One region of the Micromonospora sp. NPDC048835 genome, then DNA from elsewhere that is predicted to be linked to it. Evidence: riboswitches for the same ligand, from Rfam matches in the RefSeq annotation. Region 1 holds a riboswitch; the other holds the start of a gene.
The links. Region 1 has a riboswitch for S-adenosylmethionine ahead of thrC (threonine synthase). Riboswitches for the same ligand answer to the same signal wherever they lie in the genome.

Region 1 (5,688 bases):
GCCGACAGGGAAGCGCTGCCGGTTGAGCCGACAGGGAAGCGCTGCCGGTTGAGCCGACAGGGAAGCGCTGCCGGTTGAGCCGACAGGGAAGCGCTGCCGGTTGAGCCGACAGGGAAGCGCCGCCGGTTGAGCCGACAGGGGCCGCGCTGCCGGTTGAGCCGCCAGCGGCCGCGCTGCCGGTTGAGCCGCCAGCGGCCGCGCTGCCGGTCGAGCAGGCAGGCGGGCGGTGCAGCGTGCGGACCGCGGCCGGCGGGCCGGCGGGCGGGCGGGCGGAGCGCTCAGGCCGGCGGGCGCTGGCTGAGGACCGCGTCCAGCAGGCCGGGGTAGAGCTTGTCCACCTCGTCCCGGCGGAGCCGGACCAGTCGGCTGGTGCCGGCGGCTCTGGTCCGGGTCAGGCCCGCCTCGCGCAGCACCTTGAGGTGGTGACTGCGGGTCGCCTTGGAGACGCCGAAGTCGAGGCTGCCGCAGGCGGCCTCGCCGCCCTCGGCGAGTGCCCGGACGATCTGTAGCCGCACGTCGTCGGCGAGTGCGGCCAACACGCTGGTGACCGGGACGACGGTCAGGTCGGGCTCATGCGGCTCCATGTGACCAGTGTAACCCTTGTTCGACAATGATCGAACAACGCCTTATGGTCGGTGTCGTTGGTTCGACGATACTCGAACATTGGAGTTGCCGATGCGATCCCGCGCCACTGCGTACCCCCTGGTCGCCGTGCTCGGCTGGGGCGTCATGTTCCCGATCCTGGCCAGCGCGCTCCACCGGATCGACCCACTCAACCTGACCACCGCGCGCTACCTGCTGGCCGCCGTCGTTCTGGTCGCCATCCTGCTGATTCGCGAGGGGGCCGGCGCGCTGCGGCACGGTGGTCGGGCGGGGGAGGTCGTGGTGCTCGGAGTGGTCGGCTTCGCCGGCTTCAACCTGCTCACCAACCTGGCACTCGAACACGCCGCCCCGCAGCAGATCTCTCTCTTCGTGGCCACCACTCCGGTGATCACCCAGCTCGTCCGCTGGGCCCGCGACGGCGTACGCCCGAAGCCGCTCCTGCTGGCGCTCTCCCTGGTGGCGCTCCTCGGAGTCGGCTTGGTGATCACGCGCGGCAGCCTGGCCGGACTCGGCCAGTTCGGCCTGGGCGGCCTGATGATGATCGGCGCGGTGCTGGGCTGGGGCATCTACACCCACGGTGCGAGCCGGTTCGGTGAGTGGTCCCCGCTGCGCTTCACCACCCTGACCGCGCTCGCCGGCACGGCGGCCATGCTCGTCCTGAGCATCGGCGCCGACGCGGTCGGTTGGCAGCACGCGCCGGCCGCCGCCGACCTCGTGGCGGTCGCCCCGCAGTTGGCGTACGCCGTGCTGGTGGGCGCCGTGATCGCGGTCCTGGCCTGGAACACCGGTGTGCAGCGACTCGGCGCCGCCAACGCCGCGCTGTTCATGAACCTCGTTCCGGTGACCACCTTCGCGGTGCAGATCGCCCGCGGCTACCGCCCGGAGCCCGTCGAGCTGGTCGGGGCTGCCATCACGATCGCCGCCCTGATCGCCGCGAACCTCGCCGCCCGACCCCGGACCCCTTCGCTGCCCCGGCCGAGCGCGGTGACGGACCCGATCGCGGTGACCGACCCGGTTGCGGTGAGTGCGCGCTGACCCACTGACTGGGATCGGCGGTAGCACGGGGCGACAGCGTTGTCCTAGACTCGACGGCACAACTGCATACCTCATCCAGAGGGGCTGAGGGATACGGCCCGACGACGCCCCGGCAACCACCCCGCGCGCTCACCGCTGAGCGACCCGCGGGGCAGGTGCCAATTCCGTCCCCGCCGCACCGTGCGATGCGGGGAAAGATGAGAGGACTCTCGACATGACGTCGACGCTCGTCGCCTCCGGCATCGACACCGCTGCCAGCCCCGCCCGCGCCCTGGTCTGCCGTGCCTGCTCGGCCCGCTACCCGCTCGCCGCCCAGCACGCCTGTTACGAGTGTTTCGGCCCGCTTGAGGTCGACTACGACGCCGCCGCACTGGCCGCCGTCACCCGTGAGCAGATCGAGGCCGGCCCGAACAACATCTGGCGGTACGCCGCGCTGCTCCCCGCAGGTCAGGACCCGGCCAGCCGGGTCACCCTCGACCCGGGGCTGACCCCCCTGGTGGCGGCCCCGCACCTCGCCGCCGAGCTGGGCATCACCGCGCCGCTCTGGGTCAAGGACGACAGCGCCAACCCCACCCACTCGTTCAAGGACCGGGTTGTCTCGGTGGCGCTCACCGCCGCCAAGGCGCTCGGCTTCACCCGGTTCGCCTGCGCGTCGACAGGCAACCTGGCCAATTCGGTGGCCGCCCACGCGGCCCGGGCCGGGGTGCCCTCGGTGGTCTTCATCCCCAGCGACCTGGAGCAGGGCAAGGTCATCACCACCGCCGTCTACGGCGGCGAACTGGTCGCCATCGACGGCTCGTACGACGACGTCAACCGGCTCTGCGGTGAGCTGGTGGAGACCGACGAGTTCGAGGACACCGCGTTCGTCAACGTGAACGTCCGGCCGTACTACGCGGAGGGCTCCAAGACCCTCGGCTACGAGGTGGCCGAGCAGCTCGGCTGGCGGATCCCGGCGCAGGTGGTCATCCCGATGGCCAGCGGCGAGCTGCTCACCAAGATCGACAAGGCGTTCTCCGAGCTGGTGGAGGTCGGCCTGGTCGAGGCGCCGGCCGGTGGTTGGAAGGTCTTCGGCGCGCAGTCCGCCGGCTGCAACCCGATCGCCACCGCCCTGCACGCCGAGACCGACACGATCGTCCCGGTCAAGCCGACCGGCATCGCCAAGTCGCTGAACATCGGCGACCCGGCGGCCGGTCTCTACGCCCTGGAAGCGGTCCGTCGCACCGGCGGCTGGATGGAGTACGTCGACGACGACGAGATCCGTGCGGGCATCCGTGACCTGGCCCGCACCACCGGGGTCTTCGCCGAGACCGCGGGCGGGGTGACCGTGGCCGTGCTGCGCAAGCTTGTCGAGTCCGGTCGGCTGGACCCGACCGCCGAGACCGTCGTGTTCAACACCGGCGAAGGTCTGAAGACCATCGACGCGGTCGCCGGCCAGGTTGGGCCGACCCACCACATCAAGCCCTCGCTGCGCGCCGCCCGGGACGCCGGCCTCCTCGGCTGAATCCACCGGGTGACTGGATTTTCGCTGTGAGTGTGGAAAAACCGCCGCTACGGACTTGACGGCAGGAACCGGACGGCGCAAGATGCTCCGTGCGGGAGGGCATTTCGCCGAAGACTTTTGAAGTTCTTGCGACCCAACGCCGGAGGCGTTGTGCGAGTGTCCCTCCCGACCACGTCCGATCGGGCCAGCGAATAATTCGCTGGCCCGATCGCTTTTGTCCGGTGCACGCTCAAGGGCATGAGCATCACGATCGCGTCGTTCGACGGCGCCGACCGGGCTTCCATTGACGCGGCGTACCGGATCGGATCGGCCGCCAACGGCGTCGATCTGCCGGACTTCCCACCCTTCTGCCGACGCCGCTTCGAGGCGCTGTTCCACACGCCCATGCCCGGTGACAGGTCGCTCTGGGCGTTGGCCCGACTGGACGGTGTGCCGGCCGGCTACCTCCAGCTCGACCTGCCGCAGCTCGACAACCCCGACAACGCCACCGCCGACCTGACGGTCCACCCCGAGCTGCGGCGTCGCGGCGTCGGTCGGGCCCTGCACGAGTACGGGGTGCGCCTGCTCCGCGAGCACGGCCGCAAGCGGGTCGTGGCGATGGCGGTCTCCGCCCTGCCCGACGGGCCGGACCGCAGCGGGGCGGGCGACGCCTTCGCCGCCGCGATCGGCGCCCAGCCCGCTTTGGCCGAGGTGCGTCGCCGACTCGACGTCGCAAAGATCGACCGGGTGGCGTTGCGGGCGGCGCTCGCCGAGGCGCGGCCGCACGCCGAGGGATACCACTCCGTCTGCTGGCAGGGGACAACCCCACCGGAGTACGTCGCCGACATCGCCTACCTGGACGGCCGGCTGATGATGGACGCCCCCATGGGTGACGTGCAGTGGGAGCCGGAGCAGGTCGACGCCGAGCGCATCCGCGGCAACGAACGGGCGCTTGACGCCCGGGGCCGGCGCCGATACCACCTCGGGATGCGGCACGAAGCGACCGGCCGGATTGTCGCCTGGACGTTGCTGGACGTGGGTGCCTCCGCCGACTGGCACGCGTTCCAGCAGATCACCATCGTCGACCCCGCCCACCGTGGGCACCGGCTCGGTCTCATCGCCAAGGCGGAGAACCTGCACCACCTGCTCACCCACGAGCCGGCGGTCCAGGTGATCGACACCTTCAACGCGGCAAGCAACAGCTACATGGTGGCGATCAACGAGCGGCTCGGCTTCCGCCCGGTGGACGCCTGGACCGACTGGCAGCTCGCCCTCTGACCCGGCCGGTCATTTCGCTGTCCGTGCCAGGCGTTCGACCAGCTCGCCGATCGCGGCGTGAAATTCGTCGTCCGGCGTGAACCCGTGGCCCTGCACCGGTGGGGGCACGGTGTCGGTCGGTGGGATGAGGAGGCCCTTCGGATCCCGTACCCGACGGTCGACCCGGGCGGCCGGGTCGTCGGGTCCGTTGACGAGCGGGACGAACACCGCCCCCCCACCGCGTCGGTGTACCGCCACAGGTTGATCCAACGCCAGGCCAGCCGGCGCCCGACCTCGCGCAACATCTCGTCGCTGACGTACGCCGGGAAGATCCGCCGGTAGTGGTTGCCCAGCGGGGCTCCGTAGGTGAGCAGTGCCACTCGCTGGCGGCACTCTTCGGAGAGTTGAAGGACCGTCACCGCCGCGAGCACGCTGCCGTGACTCTGCCCGGACAGCACGACCGCGTGCCCGTCGGCGGTGAGCTGCCCGATCCGACGGCTCAGCTCAGGGACCGCCCGCTCGACGTAGCACGGTGGGGCGAGTGGGTGCGCGGCACGCGGCCAGAACGTAGCCAGTTCCCAGAGCACCCCGACCAGCCGGATCGCGCCGGATCGGTAGGCGACCAACCCCAGCACGGCGAGGACTGTCGCGAACAGCCCGATCAGCAGGGCGCCCAGATCAGTCACGAAGATCACCGGGCGGGCCAGCGGCTCGCCGCCGAGTCGCAGCGCAAGCGCCCCCGGGCCGGGACCGATCACCGAGAGTCCAGCCGCCGCGAGGGTGAGCAGTGCCAACACCACGTACGCGGTGGCCAGCAGCGGTCCGAGCCGTTCCGTCAACCCGGCACGCACGATCGCGTCGCGGACGGCCCGGACTCGTACGGAGGCGGCCCGGGAGGCTTCCGGGTAGTCCCGCTGGACCAGGTCCTCGGCCTCTCGGCGGCGGCGATTCCGGCCGATCCGGGGTATGAGCAGGGCCGTCACGACCACCAGGAGCGTGGCGAGGGTGAAGCCGAGGGTTACCCAGCGGTAGGCGATCGGCGGTGACAACGGTGGCGCACCGGGCGGCAGCGGCCGTGCCGGCGTGGGGCTGGAACCACGATCCAGATACTCGGCGAGCCCGTAGGTAAGGCCCGAGTCGTAGGCGACGCCCAACCCGATGGCGACGGTTATCAGCACCGGCGCGCCCAGCCCGGCCAGCAGGGCGAGGGGCCGGGGAAGGGAACGGCGCTGCACCACGACCACCAGGCCGAGCATCGCGAGCAGCACCACCTGACCGGCGAACAGCCCGGCGACCGCCGTGCCGTACCCCGG
Region 2 (5,688 bases), on a different contig from region 1:
GGAGGCAGCGGTACGTCTCGGCCAGGCCGGGCGGCGAGGCGAACCGGTGCCCCCGGAGGTAGACCGCGCTGTCCACCAGACCGCCCTGCGGAGCGGTTGCCGGCGACTGCGGGGGCGGCGGCTCGCCGACCCTCGTCTCGTACTCGTCGAGTTGGCGGCCGAAGCCGTCACCCGGGCGGAAGCGACGGCCGCCGACCATGCCCTGTCCCTCCCCCGGTGCCCTCCGGTCCGGCGCGCGCCCGCCAACCCGGGGGCGCTGCTTCCCCCCTGTCCCGGGCCCGAAACCCGCCGCGTCGTCGGTCGGGTTCCGCGCACCGGCGGACGGGGACAGCCCGACGGGCGGATACTCACGGTGACCGCGGGCGGGATGACGGGGGACGCGCCGGTGACTGTCGACAGACGCGCCAGCCGGTTGCGGGAATGGTTGTTCGACGCCGGCTCGGACCAGGCCGTCCAGCACCCGGGGCCGCACGGGCGCCCGCCGGAGCGCCGGCACCACCGGTGGTGGAAGGTGATGTGCCTGACCGGGGTCGACTACTTCTCCACACTGGGTTACCAGCCGGGCATCGCCGCGCTGGCCGCCGGGGCGCTCTCGCCGGTGGCGACGCTGGTGCTGGTGCTGGTGACCCTGCTGGGGGCGCTGCCGGTCTACCGACGGGTGGCGGTGGAGAGCCCGCACGGCGAGGGTTCCATCGCGATGCTCGTCCGTCTGCTGAGCTATTGGCCGGGCAAGTTGCTGGTGCTGGTGCTGCTCGGTTTCGTGGCCACCGACTTCATCATCACCATCACTCTCTCGGCCGCCGACGCGACCGCGCACATCGACGAGAACCCGTTCTGGCCGAGCGGGCTCAAGGGCCACGAGGTGCTTGTCACGCTGCTGCTCGTGGCGTTGCTGGGCGCGGTGTTCCTGAAGGGATTCACCGAGGCCATCGGGATCGCCGTCGTCCTGGTCGCGGTCTACCTGACGTTGAACGCGGTGGTGGTGGTCGACTCGCTCTGGCGGGTGGCGACGCATCCCCACGCGGTCGGCGACTGGACCACCATGCTGACCACCGGGCACGGCGATCCATGGTTGGTGGTCGGGTTGTCGCTGCTGGTCTTCCCGAAGCTGGCGTTGGGCCTGTCCGGCTTCGAGACCGGGGTGGCGGTCATGCCGAGCATCCGGGGTGAGCCGCAGGACTCGGAGGCACGACCGCTGGGCCGGATCCGTGGCGCGCGTCGGCTGCTCACCACCGCAGCGCTGATCATGAGCGTCTTTCTGATCACCAGCAGTGTGACGACCACCGTGCTCATTCCGCCGGAGGCCTTCCAGCCGGGCGGTCCGGCGAACGGTCGGGCGCTGGCGTACCTGGCGCACGCCCACCTCGGTGAGGTGTTCGGCACCGTCTACGACCTGTCCACGATCGGAATCCTCTGGTTCGCGGGCGCGTCGGCGATGGCGGGTCTGCTCAACCTCGTGCCGCGCTACCTGCCCCGCTACGGCATGGCACCGACCTGGGCACGGGCCGTCCGACCGTTGGTGCTGGTCTTCACCGGCGTGGCCTTCCTGATCACGGTCGTCTTCGAGGCCAGCGTGGACGCGCAGGGCGGCGCGTACGCCACCGGGGTGCTGGTGTTGATCACCTCGGCGGCGACGGCGGTGACGCTCGCGGCGCGCCGGCAGCGTCAGCGCGGCCGCACCATCGCGTTCGGCGTCATCGCGGTGATCTTCGTCTACACCACGTCGGCGAACGTGGTGGAACGTCCGGACGGTGTCAAGATCGCAGCCTGTTTCATCGGCGCGATCATCCTGGTGTCGGTGCTGTCCCGGTTGATGCGGGCGTACGAGCTGCGCGTCGACCACGTCGAACTGGACCCGGCCGCGGCCCGGATGATCGACGAACGCGCCGGGCGACGGATCCGCCTCGTGGCGCACGAACCCGACCGGAGCGACGAGGCGGAGTACCGCGCCAAGCTGGCGCAGACCATGGCCGACAACGACTTCCCGGACGACAGCGACGTCATCTTCGTCGAGGTCACGGTCACCGACCCGTCCGACTTCGAGACCGAGCTGCTGGTGCGCGGCAGCATGGCCGCCGACCGCTTCCCGGTGCTCAGCCTGGCCAGTTCCTCGGTGCCCACCGCGCTCGCCGCCCTGCTACTGGAGATCCGCGACCGCAGCCGTCGGCGCCCACACATCTACTTCGAGTGGTCCGAGGGTGGCCCGACCCGCAACCTCCTGCGCTACCTGGCGTTCGGGCAGGGCGCCATCGCCTCGGTGACCCGGGAGATCCTGCGCCGCCACGAGCCCGACCCGGGCCGTCGACCGCACGTGCACGCCGGCTGACCTGCGGACGGGCCGCTCCACGCGGACGGTGAGGGTGGTCATAACGACTGGACGCACCACAGGTGGCTGCTGCTAGCCTCGGCGCAGGTCATGAGCGCCAGCGCGAAGCCCCGGCTCGCTGGCCGGCAACCCTCCTCCGCGGTGGGGTGCCCCGGGTGAAGACCAGGCACCGGCACGACGTCGGTGCAAGCGTGGCCTGGCACCCAGGTCAGCACAGACCCGGGAGAACCATGCGCATCCTCAGCACCACCCCACCGACCGACGTCGCGGACGCCCGCACCGGTCGACCCTCGCCCGCACTGACCCGGCGACGGCACGTGGACATGATGCGAATGTGCAGCGCCGCCTGTCGTCGCGGCACCACGCGCTAGCACTTCCCTTCCGGAACACCTTCCCACCGGTACGCCCCTCGGGCGCGCCGTCGGTGGCGTACGCCCGTGCGCGCCGAGACACCACCCTTCGGAGACACCCGTGCGATTCCTTCCTGCCCTGACCCGTGCCGCCGCCCTGGGCGCGGCCACGATCCTCGCCGCCACCGCCCTCACCGCCTGCGGCGACGACAGCTCGTCCGACGCCACCGCCAACCCGTACGGGCTGGCCCAGCCGGGTGTGCTGCGCGCCGGAACGCTCACCGACGCCCCGCCGAACGTCTACCTCGAGGACGGCAGGTTCACCGGCTTCGACAACGACCTGCTCACCGCCGTGGCCCGCAAGCTCTCCCTCAAGGTCGAGTTCGTCGGCACCGACTTCTCCGCGCTGCTCAGCCAGGTCAACAACCGCAAGTTCGACGTCGGCAGCTCCTCGATCACCATCACTGAGGCCCGCAAGAAGACTGTCGACTTCGGCAACGGCTACGACTTCGGCTACTTCGGCCTGGACGTCCCGGCCGGCTCGCCGATCACCGGCTTCGAGCAGCTCGCCGGCAAGCGGGTCGTGGTGGTGCAGGGCACCGTCCAGGACGACTACGCCACCGGCAAGCAGCTCAACCCGGTGCGGGTGCCGGACTACAACGGCGCGATCAACCAGCTCAAGGCGGGCACCGCCGACGCGTGGATCGCCCCGGCGGAGATCGGCGAGAAGTCGGCCGCCGACAGCAAGGGCAAGATCACCGTGGCGGCCAAGCAGCTCAGCCCGGCGCCGACCGCGTACGCGGTGGCCAAGGGGAACGACAAGCTGCGCGAGGCGCTGAACAGGGCCCTGGACGAGGTCATCGCCGACGGCACCTGGACCCGGTTGCAGGCGCAGTACTACCCGGGCCGGCCGATCCCGGCGGACTTCAAGCCGGGCAGCGGCGCGGTCGCGGTGGCGCCGTCGGCGTCCGCGTCGGCCGCGTCCTGAATCGGTGACGAGCGAGCGGGGCGGTAGGAGGGGCGACCGATGGATCCGTTGAGCACCCTGTGGGAGACGTTCTTCGACGCCGACGCGATGCGCGAGGCGCTGCCCGAGATGCTGACCGTCGGGCTGCCCAACACGCTGATCCTGGCGGTCTCCGCCGCCCTGCTCGGCTCGGTGCTGGGGCTGCTGCTGGCCGTCGCCGGAACCTCCCGCAGCCGCTGGTTGCGCTGGCCCGCACGGGTCTACACCGACGTGTTCCGAGGGCTGCCGGCCGCGGCGACGATCCTGTTGATCGGCGTCGGGCTGGCCCCGCTGGGCATGCAGGTGTGGGGGCCGGACCCCTACCCGCTGGGCATCCTGGCGCTGTCGCTCATCGCCGCCGCGTACATCGGGGAGATCTTCCGCTCGGGCATCCAGTCGGTGGAGGCCGCCCAGTTGGAGGGGGCCCGCGCGCTCGGCTTCCCGTGGGCCGACGCGATGCGGCTGGTGATCATCCCGCAGGGCATCCGGCGGGTGCTGCCGGCCTGGGTGAACCAGCTCATCGCCCTGATCAAGGACTCGAGCCTGGTCTACTTCCTCGGTCTGGTGGCCAGCCAGCGGGAGCTGTTCCGGATCGGGCAGGACTACGCCGCAGCCACCGGAAACGAGTCGGCGCTGCTGTTGGCGGGTCTGTTCTACCTGGCGTTGACCGTTCCGCTGACGCACGTCGTCAACTGGATCGACGGGCGGCTGCGCAACGGTCGCCCGGTCGCCGCGCCGAACGACGAGGACGACGAGGACCTGCTGACCGCCACCGAAGGGAGCCGACGATGACCACCGACACCACCACCTCGGTCAGCCTCGACGTCCGCGATGTGCACCTCGCCTTCGGACCGAACCGGGTGCTGCGCGGGGCCGACCTCTCGGTGCCGCGCGGCACCACGGCCTGCGTCATCGGCCCGTCCGGGTCGGGCAAGTCCACCCTGCTGCGCACCATCAACCGGCTGATCGAGCCGGACCGGGGTGACGTGCTGTTGGACGGGCGCAGCGTGCTCGGCGACGACCCGGACGCGCTGCGGCAGCGGGTGGGCATGGTGTTCCAGCAGTTCAACCTCTTCCCGCACATGAGCGTGCTGCGCAACGTCACGCTGGCGCTGCGCCGACTGCGCAAACTCGGCGCGGACGAGGCGGACGCCGTCGCCCGGGCCCAGTTGGAGCTGGTGGGGCTTGCCGGCAAGGCGAACTCCCGACCGGCGCAGCTCTCCGGCGGTCAGCAGCAACGGGTGGCGATCGCCCGCGCGTTGGCGCTGCGGCCCGAGGTGATGCTCTTCGACGAGGCGACCTCGGCGCTCGACCCGGAGCTGGTCAAGGGCGTCCTCGGGGTGATGGCCGACCTGGCCGCCGCCGGCATGACCATGGTGGTGGTGACCCACGAGATGGGCTTCGCCCGGCAGGTCGCCGACACCGTCGCCTTCATGGACCGGGGCGTCGTGCTGGAGCAGGGCCCACCCGAGGCGATCTTCGAGCGGGCCGAGTCTGCGCGACTGCGCCGGTTCCTCGACCAGGTGCTCTGAGCCACGCCGCTCGGACGGTCGCCGCCGGTCACTCGGTGGGACCGCGTCCCAGCAGCCGGATCTCCTCGTTGTCCAGCGCGGACTGGAGTTCCTGCAGCACCAGGTCGTCGATCTCCCGGTTGTCGCGCAGTCGGGTGACCTCCCGTCTCTTGTGGGCCAGGACGCCCAGGCGCAGTCGGCGTTCCAGCCGGCGCTCCTCGGCGGTGTTCGCGCCGCTGTCGTCGAGGTCCTCCAGGTGCCGCCGGTACTCGGCCTCCAGCCGACGCACCGAGTCGTCCTGGGCGCCCACCTCCGCGGCGACCCGGGGAAGAGCGGCCAGGCCGACCTCGGTGGCCCGCCGCCGGGCGTTGCGGGCCTCGTCGACCCGCTCCGGGTCGCCCTGGAGCCCGGCCCAGCGCACCACCAACGGCAGGGTGGTGCCCTGCAGGAGCATGATCAGGACGATCACCAGCGCGGTGACGAAGATGATCAGGT

Region 2: it holds a riboswitch for S-adenosylmethionine, as region 1 does, so the genes downstream of both, AB0C15_RS07795 (ABC transporter substrate-binding protein) here and thrC (threonine synthase) in region 1, are expected to answer to the same signal.

The regions. Positions count from the first base shown of each region.
Region 1 is NZ_JBEZGM010000008.1:75,060-80,747, reverse strand. It holds gene AB0C15_RS12090 (metalloregulator ArsR/SmtB family transcription factor) at 279-584, opposite strand; gene AB0C15_RS12085 (DMT family transporter) at 676-1,638, shown strand; SAM riboswitch class I at 1,707-1,842, shown strand; gene thrC (threonine synthase) at 1,853-3,139, shown strand; gene AB0C15_RS12075 (GNAT family N-acetyltransferase) at 3,377-4,396, shown strand; gene AB0C15_RS12070 (hypothetical protein) at 4,321-5,688, opposite strand, start outside.
Region 2 is NZ_JBEZGM010000004.1:278,289-283,976, forward strand. It holds gene corA (magnesium/cobalt transporter CorA) at 1-199, opposite strand, end outside; gene AB0C15_RS07790 (amino acid transporter) at 386-2,326, shown strand; SAM riboswitch class IV at 2,413-2,524, shown strand; gene AB0C15_RS07795 (ABC transporter substrate-binding protein) at 2,798-3,664, shown strand; gene AB0C15_RS07800 (amino acid ABC transporter permease) at 3,704-4,474, shown strand; gene AB0C15_RS07805 (amino acid ABC transporter ATP-binding protein) at 4,471-5,214, shown strand; gene AB0C15_RS07810 (Na+/H+ antiporter) at 5,243-5,688, opposite strand, start outside.